DNA from 2 places in the Pseudomonas sp. GG8 genome. Region 1 is predicted to be linked to the other one. Evidence: predicted binding sites of a transcription regulator. Region 1 holds the regulator's gene; the other holds the start of a gene.

The links. Region 1 encodes FliA, which starts transcription of late flagellar genes. Its sites were predicted from a motif close to CTAAAGTTTNNNNNNNNNNNGCCGNTAA; they were not measured.
Region 2: the regulator FliA is predicted to act here: its motif matches at 7,767-7,794, upstream of ACVBEG_RS09500 (methyl-accepting chemotaxis protein).

Annotation. Positions count from the first base shown of each region.
Region 1 is NZ_JBRIIP010000001.1:1,503,563-1,512,550, forward strand. Features, by position in the region: gene flhA (flagellar biosynthesis protein FlhA) at 1-1,292, shown strand, start outside; gene flhF (flagellar biosynthesis protein FlhF) at 1,304-2,626, shown strand; gene fleN (flagellar synthesis regulator FleN) at 2,738-3,571, shown strand; gene fliA (RNA polymerase sigma factor FliA) at 3,568-4,308, shown strand; gene ACVBEG_RS07390 (chemotaxis response regulator CheY) at 4,572-4,946, shown strand; gene ACVBEG_RS07395 (protein phosphatase CheZ) at 4,966-5,754, shown strand; gene ACVBEG_RS07400 (chemotaxis protein CheA) at 5,788-8,004, shown strand; gene ACVBEG_RS07405 (protein-glutamate methylesterase/protein-glutamine glutaminase) at 8,056-8,988, shown strand, end outside.
Region 2 is NZ_JBRIIP010000001.1:1,943,534-1,952,521, forward strand. Features, by position in the region: gene ACVBEG_RS09465 (hypothetical protein) at 1-50, shown strand, start outside; gene ACVBEG_RS09470 (AAA family ATPase) at 214-1,131, shown strand; gene ACVBEG_RS09475 (DUF58 domain-containing protein) at 1,101-2,084, shown strand; gene ACVBEG_RS09480 (transglutaminase TgpA family protein) at 2,081-4,075, shown strand; gene ACVBEG_RS09485 (CHAD domain-containing protein) at 4,077-4,844, shown strand; gene ACVBEG_RS09490 (acyl-CoA thioesterase) at 4,950-5,747, shown strand; gene ACVBEG_RS09495 (Mpo1-like protein) at 5,768-6,136, opposite strand; gene ACVBEG_RS09500 (methyl-accepting chemotaxis protein) at 6,243-7,724, opposite strand; gene ACVBEG_RS09505 (TatD family hydrolase) at 7,846-8,679, opposite strand; gene ACVBEG_RS09510 (MltF family protein) at 8,871-8,988, shown strand, end outside.

The sequences.
Region 1 (8,988 bases):
AGATCAATCGGCAGATGTTCGCCTCGCCCAAGGCGCTGGCGGTGGCCGCGGGCTTGATGATAGTCATGGGGTTAGTGCCGGGCATGCCCCACTTGTCCTTTATCAGTCTGGGGCTGGTGGCCGCTGGAGTTGCTTATCTGCTTTGGAAAAAGCAGAGCATGGTCAAGGTCAATGCGTTGCAAGAGGTCCAGCGCCAGCAGGATCTCTTGCCTTCGCCAACGCGAGCTCAGGACTCGAAAGAACTGGGTTGGGATGATGTCACAGCCATCGACATGATCGGCCTGGAAGTAGGCTACCGCTTGATTCCGTTGGTGGATCGCAATCAAGGCGGTCAGCTCCTGGCACGGATCAAGGGCGTGCGTAAAAAGCTTTCCCAAGAGTTGGGCTTTTTGATGCCGACCGTGCATATCCGCGACAACCTTGATCTGGCGCCCAGCGCCTATCGTCTGACACTGATGGGCGTCACCCTGGCTGAGGCCGAGATTTACCCTGATCGCGAACTGGCGATCAATCCGGGTCAGGTCTTTGGTACGCTCAACGGGATCACCGCCAAGGACCCAGCGTTCGGTCTGGAGGCAGTGTGGATCGAAGTCAGCCTGCGCAGTCAGGCGCAATCGCTCGGTTACACCGTGGTGGATGCCAGCACAGTGGTGGCGACTCACCTCAATCAGATTCTGTACAAGCATTCTCATGAGCTGATTGGCCATGAAGAAGTGCAGCAATTGATGCAGTTATTGGCCAAAAGCTCGCCCAAACTGGCCGAAGAGCTGGTACCAGGTGTTCTTTCGCTCTCGGCATTGCTCAAGGTGTTGCAGGCGTTGCTGGCTGAACACGTCCCTGTCAGGGATATCCGCAGCATTGCCGAAGCCATCGCTAACGCTGCACCTCGGAGTCAAGATACTGCCGCGCTGGTCGCAGCGGTGCGCGTCGGACTGTGTCGCGCTATCGTCCAAAGCATTGTAGGGGCTGAGCCGGAGCTGCCTGTCATTACCCTTGAGCCAAGATTGGAACAAATATTGCTAAATAGTCTTCAGAAGGCTGGTCAGGGTCAGGAAGAGGGCGTTCTTCTCGAGCCGAGCATGGCTGAAAAGCTCCAGCGTTCGTTGATTGATGCTGCTCAGCGCCAGGAAATGCAGGGGCAGCCAGTGATTTTGTTAGTCGCAGGCCCGGTTCGCGCCATGCTGTCACGATTTGGACGGTTGGCTGTACCGAACATGCATGTTCTGGCGTATCAGGAAATTCCTGACAATAAGCAAGTCACAATCGTCGCGACTGTCGGGCCCAACGGCTGAGGTAGTGAGTCATGCAAGTTAAGCGTTTTTTCGCCGCCGACATGCGTCAAGCCATGAAATTGGTCCGTGATGAATTGGGCGCTGATGCCGCCATCATTGGCAACCGGCGGATTGCCGGTGGTGTAGAGCTGACTGCTGCCCTGGATTACAAACTTTCCGCGCTGGCACCGCGTGTGCCGAACATTGAACTCGAAGACGAACTGCGCAAAACCCAATCTCGCATCGTCTCTGCTCAGGCTGAACTCGGCACCCGTGGCGATAGCGATTCATCGATCAATCGCCAGCTTTATTCCGGCCTGCCGTTGACCGCTGGCGACTCGCACATTGAGCCGACCTTCAGCGAGCCGCCGCGTCCAGCCGCTCCGGCCACTGCCGTTGAGCCCGTCGCTGGGCAGCATGCTTATGAGTCCATGCGTTTTGAGTTGAACGGTCTGCGCGAACTGCTCGAAGTGCAACTCGGTTCGTTGGCCTGGAATCAACTGCAAGGCAGCCGTCCGCAGCAAGCCAACCTGTGGCGTCGCCTGCAACGCATTGGTCTGTCGGGTCCGTTGTCGCGGGACCTGTTGGCGATGATCACCGATATTGAAGAACCCCGTCAGGCGTGGCGCATGTTACTGGCCCACTTGGCGCGGATGATCGTGACGCCCGACGTCGAACCTCTGGAGGAGGGCGGCGTGATCGCCATGGTCGGTCCGGCAGGGATGGGCAAGACCACGACGCTGGCGAAACTGGCAGCACGGTATGTCTTGAAATATGGTCCACAAAATATTGCACTGGTGAGCATGGATAGCTATCGGATTGGCGCCCAGGAACAGCTGAAAACCCTGGGCCGTATTCTCAATGTGCCGGTCACTCATATCGACCCGGGCCAGTCGCTTGGTCAGGCGTTGGAGCCGTTGGTACGCAAGCGCGTGGTCTTGATCGACACCGCCGGCCTGCAGGCGAGCGATCCAGCACTGCGCCTGCAACTGGAAAGCCTCGCCGGTCGTGGTATCAAGGCGCGTAATTATCTGGTGCTGGCAACAACCAGCCAGAAACAGGTTCTGACCGCGGCATACCACAGCTACAAACGTTGCGGTCTAGCCGGCTGCATTCTCACCAAACTGGATGAAACCGCCAGCTTGGGTGAAGTGTTAAGCCTGGCAATCAGTCATGAATTACCGGTGGCCTATCTGACGGATGGGCCACGGATACCGGATGATTTGCACTTGCCGCGCCGGCACCAATTGGTGAGTCGAGCGGTCAGTGTGCAAATGCAGGAAGAGCCGAGCGAGGAAGCTATGGCGGATATGTTCGCGGATCTTTATCACAGCCCGAACAAAAGGGTTGGGTAAAGCAAGACACTGGAATGTACCTACATCATGGTCTGCCTTGCTTTGTTCTCTCAACGAACTCGCAGTCAGTAATGTGGCCTCGGTCTAAGCAACACAAGGTAAAGAAATAACATGGGCAGCATGCATCCCGTACAGGTTATCGCGGTGACCGGTGGCAAAGGTGGCGTCGGCAAGACCAACGTGTCAGTGAACTTATCACTGGCTCTGGCTGAGCTCGGTCGGCGCGTCATGCTGCTGGATGCCGACCTGGGTCTGGCTAATGTCGATGTGTTACTCGGCTTGACCCCCAAACGCACCCTCGCCGACGTTATCGAAGGACGCTGCGAGCTTCGCGATGTGCTGCTTCAGGGGCCGGGCGGGATTCGTATCGTGCCGGCTGCGTCCGGCACCCAAAGCATGGTTCACCTGACGGCAGCACAACATGCCGGTCTGATCCAGGCCTTCAGCGACATCGGCGATAACCTCGATGTACTGGTGATCGACACGGCTGCGGGCATCGGTGAATCGGTCGTCAGCTTCGTGCGCGCGGCCCAGGAAGTATTGCTGGTGGTGTGTGATGAGCCGACCTCGATCACCGATGCTTACGCGCTGATCAAACTGCTCAACCGCGATTACGGGATGAACCGCTTCCGGGTGCTTGCCAACATGGCACAAAGCCCTCAGGAAGGCCGCAATCTGTTCGCCAAGTTGACCAAGGTCACTGACCGCTTCCTGGATGTCGCCCTACAATACGTCGGCGCCGTGCCTTATGACGAATGCGTACGTAAAGCCGTGCAGAAGCAGCGCGCCGTATATGAAGCGTTCCCGCGTTCCAAGTGCTCCCTGGCGTTCAAAGCTATCGCACAGAAAGTTGACACTTGGCCGTTGCCGGCCAACCCGCGCGGGCATCTGGAATTTTTCGTTGAGCGGCTCGTACATCCAGCGAGTGCAGGACCGGTGCTATGACAGCCAGCGGCTATCGCATGTACAGCAAGGTGTCAAAAGACTCCCAGTACGAGCTGATCGAGCGTTATGCGCCGCTGGTTAAACGCATTGCTTATCACCTGCTGGCGCGGTTGCCAGCCAGTGTGCAGGTCGAAGACCTGATCCAGGCTGGCATGATTGGTTTGTTGGAAGTCTCGACTAAATACGACGCCACCAAGGGTGCGAGTTTCGAGACCTATGCCGGGATTCGTATTCGTGGCGCCATGCTCGATGAGGTGCGCAAGGGTGATTGGGCCCCGCGTTCTGTGCATCGCAATACACGCATGGTCAGTGACGCAATTCGGGCAATTGAAGCTAAAACCGGTCGTGACGCTAAAGATCACGAGGTTGCGGCCGAACTCCAATTGAGTCTCGATGATTATTACGGGATTTTGAATGACACCTTGGGCAGTCGGCTATTCAGTTTCGACGATCTGTTGCAGGACGGCGAACATGAAGGGCTGCACGAGGATGGCGCAAGCGCTCACCTTGAGCCGTCGCGCGATCTGGAAGATGAACGCTTCCAGGCTGCGTTAGCAGATGCGATAGCCAATTTGCCAGAGCGCGAGCGACTGGTATTGGCGCTGTACTACGACGAGGAGCTGAACCTTAAGGAAATTGGTGAGGTATTGGGGGTCAGCGAGTCGCGGGTCAGCCAGTTACACAGCCAGTGCGCAGCTCGTTTGCGAGGGCGTTTGGGGGAATGGCGAGCGCGTTGACAGGCAGTGCGTGGCCCTTGGTGGTTTCGCGCTATCTGCAGGCTGGCTGTGCAAAGCGTTGCGTGCGAAGAAAATAGGACTAGGCAGGAGCCGGTCAGTCAGGGTCCTGTAAGACCTGCTGTGCCCGTTTCCCGACCTGTTGATTTACCAAGCTCGTCGTCGTTTTCGTGCAGCCGTTGTGTGCTGCGCCGGTTTTTGATTGAACAGCGTATTCAGGTGCTGAATGCGTTAAAGACTGCTTGGAGGTCGAATTGAACAAGAACATGAAAATCCTCATCGTTGATGACTTCTCAACGATGCGGCGGATCATAAAAAACCTGTTGCGTGACTTGGGGTTTACCAATACGGCTGAGGCGGATGACGGGGTTACCGCGCTGCCGATGCTGCAAAGCGGGAGCTTCGATTTTTTGGTGACTGACTGGAACATGCCTGGCATGTCCGGCATCGATCTGTTACGCCATGTGCGTGCAGATGAACGCCTCAAGCATCTACCGGTGTTGATGGTAACGGCTGAAGCCAAGCGTGATCAGATCATCGAAGCTGCTCAGGCCGGTGTGAACGGTTACGTGGTCAAGCCCTTCACGGCTCAAGTGCTGAAAGAAAAGATCGAAAAGATCTTCGAGCGCGTCAATAGCTGATGTTTGCCGCGAGGGCTCTATGGAGCACACAGATTCGTCATCGGGCGACTTTGAGTCGACCCTGAAAAAACACGCACACGAGTTGGTCGATAGCCTTGAAAAGGGCCGGTTCGGCGACGCTGCGCAACTGATCAATGAGCTTAATAAGGCCCGCGACAGCGGCCTGTATCAGGAAGTCGGCAAACTTACTCGCGAACTGCACAGTGCCATCGTCAATTTTCAGATTGACCCGAACACGCCGCAAGCCGAGGAAGTCTCGCAGATCAATGATGCTACCGAGCGGCTGTCCTATGTGGTCAGGCTGACCGAGGCAGCGGCCAACCGCACGATGGATCTGGTGGAGCTCAGTACACCGCTGGTGGGTGGGCTTGGCACTGAGGCTGCTGCTTTGAGTGTCGATTGGGGACGCTTCATGCGTCGCGAAATCGGCGCCGAAGAATTTCGTGAGCTGGCTCGGCGTGTCGATGGTTTTTTGACGCGCAGCGAAAAGGAAACCCGGGAAGTGTCGGGCCACCTCAACGATATTTTGCTGGCTCAGGATTATCAGGACCTTACCGGTCAGGTCATCAAGCGCGTGACCCAGTTGGTCACGGAAGTCGAAAGCAACCTGCTCAAACTGGTACTGATGGCCAGTCAGGTCGATCGTTTTGCCGGGATCGAACATGACCATCAATCGATACGCGTAGAAAAAGAACAAGAAAAACATCTGTCTCAGGGTGAAGGTCCGCAGATTCATGCCGATAAGCGTGATGACGTTGTGTCCGGACAGGATGATGTTGACGATCTGCTATCCAGCCTGGGCTTCTAGGTCGGTTGATGGTTAATTTTAGGGAGCACCCCAATGAGCTTCGGCGCCGATGAAGAAATCCTTCAGGATTTTCTGGTAGAGGCCGGCGAGATTCTCGAGCTATTGTCCGAGCAGCTGGTCGAGCTGGAAAGCCGACCTGATGATGCGGACTTGCTTAATGCAATTTTTCGCGGTTTTCACACTGTAAAAGGGGGCGCCGGCTTCCTCCAGCTCCATGAGCTGGTGGAGTGCTGCCACATCGCCGAGAACGTCTTCGACATCCTGCGCAAGGGTGAGCGTCGCGTCGACTCGGAGTTGATGGACGTGGTCCTTGAAGCATTGGATGCGGTCAACGGTATGTTCACTGAAGTGCGTGAGCGCACTACCGTGACCCCGGCCACGCCCGAATTGCTGGCTGCATTAGCACGTTTGGCAGCGCCAGCGTCTGCCGATGAGATCGCTGCGGCAGCGCCCGCCAGCGTCGAAGAGCCACCTGCTGAGGCCGCAGGCGACATCACCGATAACGAATTCGAGCAGTTGCTCGATTCGCTCAACGCCGTCAAGGCGCAAGCGGCCGCTTCAGCTGCGGCCCCCGCAGCAGTAGTTGCGATGCCTGCTATTGACCCCAATGCCAGCGACGAGATCAGTGATGCTGAATTTGAATCGCTGCTCGATCAGTTGCACGGGAAAGGCCAGTTCGCCGCCGATGCCGTGCCTGTTCAGGCTGCGCCTGTGGCGACCGCGTCAGCGAGCAATGAGATCACCGACGACGAGTTCGAAGCACTGCTCGATCAGTTGCACGGAAAAGGCTCGTTCGTAGCCGATGCTCTGGAGTCTGGGGTACTGGCTCCAGTGGCCGTCGCCAAGGCGCCTGTCAGTGCTGCGGGCGGCGATCAAATCTCCGATCACGAATTCGAAGCGTTGCTTGATGAGCTGCATGGCAAAGGCAAGTTTGAGCCTGAAGCCGTTGTGGCAGCTGTTGCCCCTGCACCTGTCGTAGCTAAAGCCGCAGTGGTGAAGGCGCCTGCGCCGGCCAAGGCTGTTGCTGCAGCCCCGGCTCCGGCCAAAGCGCCCGTACCGGAGAAGCACGCGGCGTCTGAAGCTGAAACCACGGTGCGGGTCGACACCGCACGCCTCGACGAAATCATGAACATGGTCGGCGAGTTGGTGTTGGTGCGGAACCGCCTGGTTCGTCTGGGTCTCAACAGTGGCGACGAAGCCATGTCCAAGGCGGTGTCGAACCTTGACGTGGTCACGGCTGATCTGCAGACCGCGGTGATGAAAACCCGCATGCAGCCGATCAAGAAAGTCTTTGGCCGCTTCCCACGACTGGTTCGCGACCTTGCACGCCAGCTGAAGAAAGAGATCAATCTGGAGCTGGTCGGCGAAGAAACCGACCTGGACAAGAACCTGGTCGAGGCCTTGGCCGACCCGCTGGTCCACTTGGTGCGCAACGCTGTCGACCACGGCATCGAAACCCCGGAAGAACGCGAAGCATCCGGGAAAGCCCGATGCGGTCGGGTAATTCTGGCGGCTGAGCAGGAGGGTGACCATATCCTGTTGTCGATTTCCGATGACGGCAAGGGCATGGACGCCAACGTGTTACGTGCCATCGCCGTGAAACGCGGGGTGATGGACAAGGACGCTGCGGATCGCTTGAGCGAAACCGATTGCTACAACCTGATCTTCGCGCCGGGCTTCTCGACCAAAACCGAGATTTCCGACGTATCTGGGCGCGGCGTGGGCATGGACGTGGTGAAAACCAAAATTGCCCAACTCAATGGCTCGATCAATATTTACTCGACCAAGGGCCAGGGTTCGAAGATCGTCATCAAGGTGCCGTTGACCCTGGCGATCATGCCGACCCTGATGGTGATGCTTGGCAATCAGGCTTTTGCCTTCCCGCTGGTCAACGTAAACGAGATTTTCCACCTCGACCTGTCGCGGACCAACGTTGTCGACGGCCAGGAAGTGGTCATCGTGCGCGACAAGGCTTTGCCTCTGTTCTATCTCAAGCGTTGGCTGGTGGCCAAGGCCGCTCACGAGGAGCAGCACGAAGGTCATGTGGTGATCCTGTCGGTCGGCACCCAGCGTATCGGTTTTGTCGTCGATCAGTTGGTGGGTCAGGAGGAAGTCGTCATCAAGCCGCTGGGCAAAATGCTGCAGGGAACACCGGGTATGTCAGGCGCCACCATTACCGGTGACGGTCGAATTGCCTTGATTCTCGATGTACCAAGCATGCTCAAGCGTTACGCTGCACGGCGTATTTGATTCTGGGGCTGCGGGCCGCTTTTGGTGCCCGCAGCACCTAACGGAGTGTTTATGGCAGTCAAGGTCCTGGTGGTGGATGATTCAGGTTTCTTCCGCCGCCGCGTCTCGGAAATTCTTTCTGCGGACCCGAATATCCAGATAGTCGGCACGGCGACTAACGGCAAAGAAGCCATCGAGCAAGCGCTGGCGCTGAAACCCGATGTGATTACCATGGATTACGAGATGCCAATGATGGATGGCATCACAGCAGTGCGTCACATCATGCAGCGCATTCCGACACCGGTCTTGATGTTCTCCTCGCTGACCCATGAAGGCGCCCGGGTTACGCTGGATGCGCTGGATGCGGGTGCGGTCGATTTCTTGCCCAAAAACTTCGAAGACATCTCGCGCAACCCCGAAAAGGTCAAACAGCTGCTGTGCGAAAAAATTCACACTATTTCGCGCAGCAACCGTCGTTTCACTGGCTACAGCACTCCGACTCCGGCGCCGCAGGTGGCTGTGTCATCGGGCGCAACTTCCAGTAGCGCTTTGAGTGTCGGGTCGACGACTCCCCGCGCTGTACCCGTACGCTCGCCGACAAACGCTTCCTCGGCGCACGTGCCAGCGCATGCGTCGCCTGCTCCAAAGCGCAAAGCCTACAAGCTGGTGGCAATCGGTACATCAACGGGTGGCCCGGTGGCATTGCAGCGCGTGTTAACGCAACTGCCCGCCAGCTTCCCTGCACCTATCGTCCTGATTCAGCACATGCCGGCAGCGTTTACCAAGGCGTTCGCCGAGCGTCTGGACAAGCTGTGTCAGATCAGTGTCAAAGAAGCCGAAGACGGTGATATTTTGCGTCCGGGTCTGGCATTGCTGGCCCCTGGCGGCAAGCAAATGATGATCGATGGTCGCGGCGCGGTGAAGATCCTGCCCGGTGACGAGCGCTTGAATTACAAACCCTGTGTGGATATTACCTTCGGTTCTGCGGCCAAATCCTACGGTGAC
Region 2 (8,988 bases), 440 kb from region 1:
AGGCCGAGAAAGCCCGTTTCTACATTCGTGAGTCTCGCGCCGGTCGCTAAACGACCTGCTAACCTGTCTACCAAAGCCATCGAGCGCTATCCGCACTCGGTGGCTTTTGTGTTTAGGGTCTGGTTAAACAGGCTGGGCTGACCGTAAAGTGGCCACACATCTGGCATTGATTGCAGCGTTACCGCCACGACAGTCGTCTGGAGAAGCTTTTCGATGGTCAGAAAACTCGATGCGTGCCTCAACGCCGTGAATGAAGTGGTGTTGGGCAAGGAAGCTCAGGTGCGTTTGGCCCTGACCTGTCTGTTGGGCGGTGGGCATTTGCTCATTGAGGATTTGCCGGGCATGGGCAAGACCACCCTTAGCCAAACCCTGGCCAAGGTTCTGGGGCTGAGCTTCCAGCGGATTCAGTTCACGTCCGACCTGTTGCCCGGTGACATCCTTGGAACGTCGGTCTTTGATCGGGAAACAGGGCAGTTTACCTTCCATCCAGGGCCAATTTTCGCCGAACTGGTGTTGGCAGATGAAATCAATCGGGCCACGCCCAAAAGCCAGAGTGCATTGCTCGAAGCCATGGAGGAGGGGCAGGTGACTATCGAGGGTGCGACGCGGCCGCTGCCCGACCCGTTTATCGTCATTGCCACCCAAAATCCTTTCAGCCAAGGGGGCACTTTCGCCTTGCCTGAGTCGCAACTGGATCGTTTTCTCATGCGTCTGTCTTTGGGGTATCCGGCCAAGGCCGCGGAGAAAGCCTTGTTGCAGGGCGAGCCCCGGCGTGATCTGTTGCCGCGCCTGCAAGCAATTCTCAACCATACTGAGTTGGCGGCCTTGCAAGCCGAAGCCCGGCAAGTGCGCGCCAGTGACGCGCTGGTCGACTATGTGCTGCGTCTGGTAGACGCCACCCGCAGCCAGCCACAGTTCGCTTGGGGCCTGTCGCCCCGGGCGAGTCTGGCGATTCTGGCGGCTGCGCGGGCCTGGGCCTTGTTGACAGGTCGTGACTATGTGATCCCTGAAGATGTTCAGGCGGTGCTGTCTTCAGTGATCAGTCACCGTTTACGCGAACGTTCCGACCCCACCGGGCATGGCGGCGGGGCGTTGGTTCAATGGTTATTGCGCGAGGTGCCGGTGCTTTGATCGAACAGCTCAAACCGTTTTGGCAGCGCTGGCTGGTGCGGCGGATTCCCCCAGCCTCGCGTATTGAACTGAACCACCGCCGAATCTTCATCATGCCCACCCGCGCCGGAGCGATTTTTGCGCTGGTGCTGATCCTGATGCTGTTGGTCGCGATCAACTACCAAAACAGCCTGGCCTACGGTTTGACCTTCCTCCTGCTGTCGGTGGCGGTGCTGGCCATTCTGCACACGTATCGTAACCTCAGCGGCCTGGTCCTCAGTTCAGGTGCCGCCCGCTCAGTGTTTGTTGGCGAGCCTCTCCTGCTGCGACTGCGCCTGGAAAGTGTCGGCCACCCGCATCAGGCGATTGCCGTGGGTTGGGATGTCAGTCAGTTGCAGGCATTCGATGTACCTGGCGCCGGGCGGGTCGATGTTGAGGTCGGCCTGCCTGCCGTCGCGCGCGGTTGGCTGCGCGCGCCCCGGCTGCGGGTGGAAAGCGGCTTCCCGTTGGGCATTTTTTGCGCCTGGAGCTGGCTGGATCTGCAACAGTCGGTATTGATCTATCCACGGCCCTTGCCCGGCGCCATGCCGTTGCTGGTAGGAGCGCAACCCCATGCCGACGATCTGGGCCAGATAACGCAAGGCCCCGGCGTCGATGATTATCAAGGCTTGAAAACGTATCAACCGGGCGATTCACGGCGGCGCCTCCACTGGAAAGCCTATTCCCGAGGACAAGGCCTGCTGATCAAGGATTTTACTGACGTCAGCGGTCATGACTTGTGTCTGGACTTCATGGCCTTGGGCGGAGATATCGAAGAGCGCTTGTCGCGCCTTTGCTATTGGGTGCTGGAGTTATCCCAGCGCCGTCAACCTTTTGCATTGCGCCTGCCCGGCTTCCTGCTGGCGCCAGGCAGTGGCGATGAGCACCGCGAGGCCTGCCTGCAAGCATTGGCTTTATTTGGTAGCCGTCCATGAGCCGGAACCTGCCGATTCCGCGCTCCAGCCTGATCTGGCTGTTGGTGGCGCAGGCATTGGTAATGGTTCCGTATTTGCCGCACCTGCCGATCTGGATGATTGGTTTGTGGGCTGGTTGCAGCCTTTGGCGGGTGCAGATCTTGCGCATGCGTGCCGAGTACCCAGGCACGCTGGTTAAATGCACGCTGTTGCTGGCGACCGCTGCCGGAGTGTTTTTCTCACGAGGCAGCCTGATCGGCCTGGATGCGGGTGCTGCGTTGCTGATGGCGGCCTTCATTCTAAAACTGCTCGAAATGCGCACTCGTCGCGATGCGCTGGTCCTGATTTTTCTTGGATTTTTTTGCGTGGTGGTGGGCTATCTGTTCGAGGACAGCCTGCTCTGGGCCGTCTTCACATTGCTCACGGTCAGCTCGCTGCTGGCGGCACTGATTGGCCTGCAACAGGCCGCGCTGGCGAGTAAACCGGTCAGCGCCCTGAAACTGGCGCTTAAGCTGTTGCTACAGGCCGTGCCGTTGATGGTGTTGCTGTTCCTGTTCTTCCCCCGCCTGGAACCGCTGTGGTCACTGCCGCAGCCCAGCAACAAAGGCATCACAGGCCTGTCCGACAGCATGGCGCCGGGTGATATCGCACAGCTGAGCAGGTCGGCGGCGTTGGTGTTTCGTGCCAGCTTCGAGGGGCCGATACCGGCGCATAATCAGCTGTACTGGCGCGGCCTGAGTCTGGAGCAGTTCGATGGTCGACGCTGGTCGCAGTCGGGCAGGGCGATGGTCAGTCAGGCGCCAGATTGGCAAAAGCGGGGGGACGAGATCACTTACAGCATCGTCATGGAGCCCAGCGGGCGCCCCTGGTTACTGGCGTTGGACATTGGCGAAACCCGCCTGGCGGACGTACGCCAGATGAACGATTTTCGCTTGCAGCGCCGGCACCCCATTGAGCAGACCTTGCTGTATGGCGTCAGCTCCTGGCCTAACGCGGTTCGCGAAACACAGCTGAGCGAAGGCGCCCGACGCCAAAATCTGCAACTGCCGCCTCGCGGCAATCCGCAGGCCCGGCAATGGGCTGCAGATTTGAGCCGCCGTCATCCGCATGCCGACACGTTGGTCGACGCGATGATGGCGCATTTCAGCGATGAGCCCTATCACTACACCCTGAAGCCGCCGGTGCTGGGTGCCGACAGCATCGATGACTTTCTCTTCAGCAGCCGCAGTGGTTTCTGCGGCCATTACGCGGGTGCAATGACCTTTGTCCTGCGCGCGGCAGGGATTCCGGCACGGGTAGTGGCCGGTTATCAAGGCGGTGAACTTAATCCGGACGGCCAATACCTGAGCGTGCGCCAGTTCGATGCCCACGCCTGGGTTGAATACTGGCAACCGGGAATAGGTTGGCGTAGCGTGGACCCCACTGCCGCCGTCGCCCCGCAACGGATCGAGCAGGGGCTGGAGCAGGCCTTGGCAGCGGATGAGCCGTTTCTCGAAAATTCGCCTTTTTCAACCCTACGTTACCGAAACTTGCCATGGCTCAATTCGCTGCGATTAAGTTGGGATAGTCTCAACTATGGCTGGCAGCGTTGGGTCCTGGGTTATCAGGGTCAGCAGCAAGTACTGGTGCTCAGTCGCTGGTTTTCAGGCTTCGACGGTGCGGCGTTTTTCGGCGGTGTTGCAGCGATCATAGGGCTACTGGCCTTGTGGTTGTTCAAACCCTGGCAGCGCGAAAGCGACCCGCAACTCCGATTGTTCAAGGCATTTGAGCGATTATTGGCGCGACACGGTGTGCATCGTCGGCAAGCAGAGGGTGCACATGATTTTTCCCGGAGGGCGGCCCTGCAGCTTCCGGCGCAAGCTGCGGCTATCCTGGCCTTCGTCATCGAATTCGAAGCCCAGCGTTATGCTGGCAAGACGCCGTCGTTGACACCATTGCGGCGACAATTGAAGCAATTGCGGCGAAGTCTGCCGTGGCGATTTTCAACAATAAAAGTCGAAGAGGAGCAATAGCATGTCTGAACGGGTGGATCGTCTTGTCGCTCAGGTGTTGGCCCTTGAGGTAAAACTCATGGCCTGTCATGCGCGGTTGACCGCCGAGACGGACAGTGAGGCGCTGCATGACCTGCGTATCACCGTACGGCGCTTACGCAGTCTGCTGCGACCATTGCGTGACCTGCCCGGCGTCGAGCAGCTTGAAGCTGCGGCCAAAGAGGTGGGGCAGCTGACCACGCCGCTGCGTGACAAGGAGGTGCTGGCTGCCTGGCTGCATCAACAGGGCATGATTCAGGCGGCGAAACAGCGTAGCGATTCATTGAGCGAAGCCTATGCCGCCGTCGCAACCTCTCCGGCACTGGCTCGACTGTTTAGCGTGCTGGAAGCATTCCCGCGTTTTGTTCGCGCGTCACAGCATCAGAAGTTATTGCGTGGCTTGCACACGCTTATCGAAAAGCGACTGAACAAGCAATGGAAGACGCTCAAGGCTGCGATGAATGATCCTGAACATGATCGCCATCGTCTGCGCCTGCTGATCAAGCGCGTACGCTACGGCGCCGAGGCATACCCGGACTTCAGCCATTCCAGCAAAAAAATCCAGGCCAGCCTGAAGGCTGCGCAAGGTGAATTGGGCACTTGGCACGACCATCTGCAATGGCTGACACGGGCCGAGCAAGAACACGATCTGGCACAGTGTGTGGTGGGTTGGCACTTGGGGATCGTGCGCGCCGAACGCAAAGCCGATGCGGCGCTGGAGCGTTTGGGTAAGGTATGTTTTGGTCGTTAGGTCGAATTCAGGCCGCAGTTTGGCGTAAATGTACCCTGCGCATTGGCACCGCGCTGGTTAAGATCCATGCAGCGTTTTTCTTCCGTTTACAGGCATGAGGTCTGCATGAGTTTTTCTGGCTTGGTTGACGCCGTACGTGATAATCCCTTGTCCGTGGTCATTCCCTCTGAATGGTCGCAAGGTCGCGCCTGTTTTGGCGGGTTGATGGCCGCGTTGCAGTTTGAGGCAATGCGCGCAAAGGTCCCGGCGGATCGGCCGATTCGCTCGTTGGCGATTACATTTGTCGGTCCTGCCGAGTCGGGTGTGCCAATCAGCTTCGACGTGGAAGTGTTGCGTGAAGGCAAGGCGGTCAGCCAAGTGCTGGGGCGTGCCTCTCAAAATGGTCAGGTCATGACCCTGGTTCAAGGCAGCTTCGGCGCGCCCCGTGAATCGACGATTGCAGTCCAGTCTTTGCCCGCACCCACCCTGAAACCGATGGAAGACTGTCAGGAGTTGCCCTTTATTAAGGGGGTAACGCCTGAGTACCTGCGCTTCATGGTCATGCGCTGGGGCCTGGGTGGTTTGCCTTTCAGCAATACACCGTCGATGGAAATCGGCGGGTATGTGCGTATGCGCGGTGAGGTCAAAGAGGAGCGCCTGACTGAAGCGCATCTATTGGCGTTGGTCGACACATGGCCGCCTGCGTTACTGCCGCATTTAAGCAAGCCTGCGCCCGGAAGCTCACTGACCTGGACCATCGAGTTCGTCCAGCCGCTGCCAGTGGTTAGCACGCTGGAGTGGTGTGTGTACCGGGCAGTGATCGAGCATGCCCGCGATGGCTACGGGCATACCGCTTCTGCATTGTGGTCGCCTCAGGGTGAGTTGATCGCGATCAGCCGGCAGACGGTCACTGTGTTTGGCTAGGTTTGTTTTAACCGCTGACATCAATGACGGTGGCGATGACGTTCTTTCCAGGCTCGCCACCAGCCGCCGCTGAGTACGAAGCGTGGAAAAGTCACGAACTGCTCGACCAGCAAACGCTGGAGCGCATCGTTGCGATCAGTGAACGGCTCTGGCGATTGCGCTTCAAGTGAATGGCCGTGGCGCTGAAAACCCAGCGCCGCGATCAGACCGATCACTCCGATGGCAATCGATGAGAAGCTTAGGCCGAGCAGCCCGTCAACGATCAGTAGCGCCGCAACAATGAACAGCGGCACGGCGATCAAATGCAACGCCAGATTGGTCGGGTGCCGATGGTTATCGGCATAACCGCGCCATTGCCACGTGCGGAGATTGGGAAGTCGCTTGCCCATGCTGCAGTCCTCTTCGAAACACTGTTCAGATGGTCGAAGAATAGGCTGCGCCCCGGTTGTTAGCGAATCAAACCTGACTATGAGGCTCATAGCGTGGGCGTGGGCTCTAAAGCTTGAGCTGGCCGATGGCGCGGTTCAGCTCGCCTGCCAGGGTGGCCAACTCGCCGCTGGTTGTGGCTGAGTCGACGGTCTGTTGCACGGTTTGTTCGGTCACATCGCGAATGCTTACCACCGCCCGGTTCATTTCTTCTGCCACTTGGCTTTGCTGCTGGGCTGCCACGGCGATCTGGGTATTGCTTTCGCGCATTTGTGCAACCGCGCCGGTGATAGCTTCTAGCGCTTCCCCGGCTTCCTTCGCCTGTTGCACGCAGTCATCAGCCTTGAACGAGCTTTCTTGCATAAAGTCCACCGCGTCACGGGTGCCAGCCTGTAAGGCGGAGACCATGCTGGTGATTTCATCCGTCGAGGTCTGCACCCGTTTGGCGAGGTTACGGACTTCGTCGGCGACTACCGCAAATCCACGGCCCATCTCGCCGGCACGCGCGGCTTCGATGGCTGCGTTGAGGGCCAGCAGGTTGGTTTGTTCGGCGATGCTGTGGATGACGTTAACCACACCGTTGATTTTCTGACTGTCCTGAGCCAGTTGCTGGATCATCTCTGCGGTCTGCTGCACCCCGTTGGAGAGCCCGGCGATTGACAGCTGTACACGATTGACCACTTCTCTACCGCTGCCAGCCAGTGTATCGGCGGCCTGCGACTGGTCCCGGGTAGCATTGGCGTGTTGAGAGATATGAAACACTGTGGCGGTCATTTCGTTGATCGCTGTTGCAACCTGGTCAGTCTCGCTCTGCTGACCGAGCATGCCGTGGCGTACCTCGCTCATGCCTGCCGCCAGACGTCCCGCACCTATGTCAAGCCGTGCCGCAGTCTGGGCAACGGTATTGACCACGCGTTGGTAGCCGGCTTGCATGGCATTGAATGCCTTGGCCATCTGGCCCACTTCATCTTCGCCGATCAGGGGCACGCGAGCAGACAGATCGCCGCTTTTTTCTACGTGCAGCATCACGTCCTTGAGGGTGTTGAGGTGGCTGAGCAGAAAGCGGATCAGCAACTGCGAGGCCCCCAGCATGGCCAGTGTCAGGATGAACACAGCGATGGCGTACTGGGCGAAGCGATCTGCCAGCACTTGCATCAGGCTTGGTGCGAAGGCCAGCACCGCGAGCTTCTGACCATCGGGTCGCGTGACCACCTGAGCACCGATCAGTGGATCGTCGCCTATCAGCGGCTGATGGCTTAACTCGACCCAGCCGTTGGCATTGCTCAACTCAGGCAATGGTTGCCCTTTCACGCTGGGGGCTTGACCCTGGGTATAGACCAGCAGATTGGCGCCGGAGGGCAGTGCTTGAGTGCCAGGCCAGGCACTGAGCAGGTGAGCCTGGGCCTGGGCTGAACCTTGCGCATCCTCCACCCGGGCTTGTTGCTCAAGCTGCAAGGCGTACTGCACCAACATCAGCGTGGTGATAAAAGCGACCGCGTTCACGGCCCAGAACTTGTACTTCAAAGAAATGTTGCTAAGCCAGGCGCCCATGAGAGGTCTTCTTTTTGATTCGCGGAAATGAATGTAGGCAAGGTGCCAGCATTGTGCCGCCAATCTTTAGACGAACATTTGATATGGGTCAAGCAAATACTAGGGCCCAGGAGGCCCGGGGCTATCGGTCAGCTTCGACGCTGTCCGGTTCTATCCATGTAGGCAAGGCAAAAAAGGTGCGGGCGCACGCGGTGGTATGGGCGGAAAGGTCTTCCAGGCTTTCGCCCCGATGCAACGCAACTTCACGCAGTACTTCAGGCAAGTAGGCGGGTTCGTTGCGTCCACTTTTCGGTTTGGGTCGCAGGCTGCGCGGGAGCAGGTAAGGGGCATCGCTTTCCAGCATCAACCGGCCACGGGGGATTTCCCGGACCAATGGGTGCAGATGAGTGCCGCGTCGTTCATCGCAAATCCAGCCGGTGATGCCTATGTGCAGGTCCAGGTCCAAATAGCTGAACAGTGCACGTTGCTCACCCGTGAAGCAGTGCACCACGGCAGCAGGCAGGCGGTCGCGATAATCGCGGAGGATCTCCAGCAGGCGCTGGTTGGCATCGCGTTCATGCAGGAATACCGGCAATTGCAGTTCTACGGCCAGGGCCAGATGTTCTTCGAGGACTTTTTCCTGCTGTGGACGCGGCGAGAAATCGCGGTTGAAATCCAGCCCGCATTCGCCGACGGCCCGTACTCGATCTTCTTTGAGCAACTCACGCAACTGGCGCTCGGTATCGGAGGTCCAATCGCTGGCTGCATGGGGATGAATCCCCGCCGTGGAGAACAACCGTTGCGCCGTTTCGTCCAATTGTTGACAGAGCTCAAGGGCCTGTTCGCTGCTCTCGACACTGGTCCCGGTCAACACCAGTTGGCATACGCCGGATTGGTAGGCGCGATCGAGTACGGCCTGCTGTTTATTGGCAAAGCTTGAGTTAGTCAGATTGACGCCGATGTCGATGAGTTGCATGGTACTACCTCAGGCCTAAGGCTGATGAGAATATCAGAGCTTTGCCGATATAAAAAAATCCAGTTAATACAGCTGGTTATAAAAAAATATTGAAGTGTTTTCACCACTGCGGTTCGCCGTCACTCCGCAGATATCACAGGCTTTGGACTTTTTGCGGCTTCTTTTTTGGCACGCATTCCCCTGGAGAACGGATGACGCGACCCTCATTGTTGATCGTGCTTTGTTTGTTGGCGTTGCTGCCATTTCCTGCGGCTGCGCGACTTGCCGGGCCGCCTGTGGTGGTGCACAAAAGCCAGGTACGCGATCTGG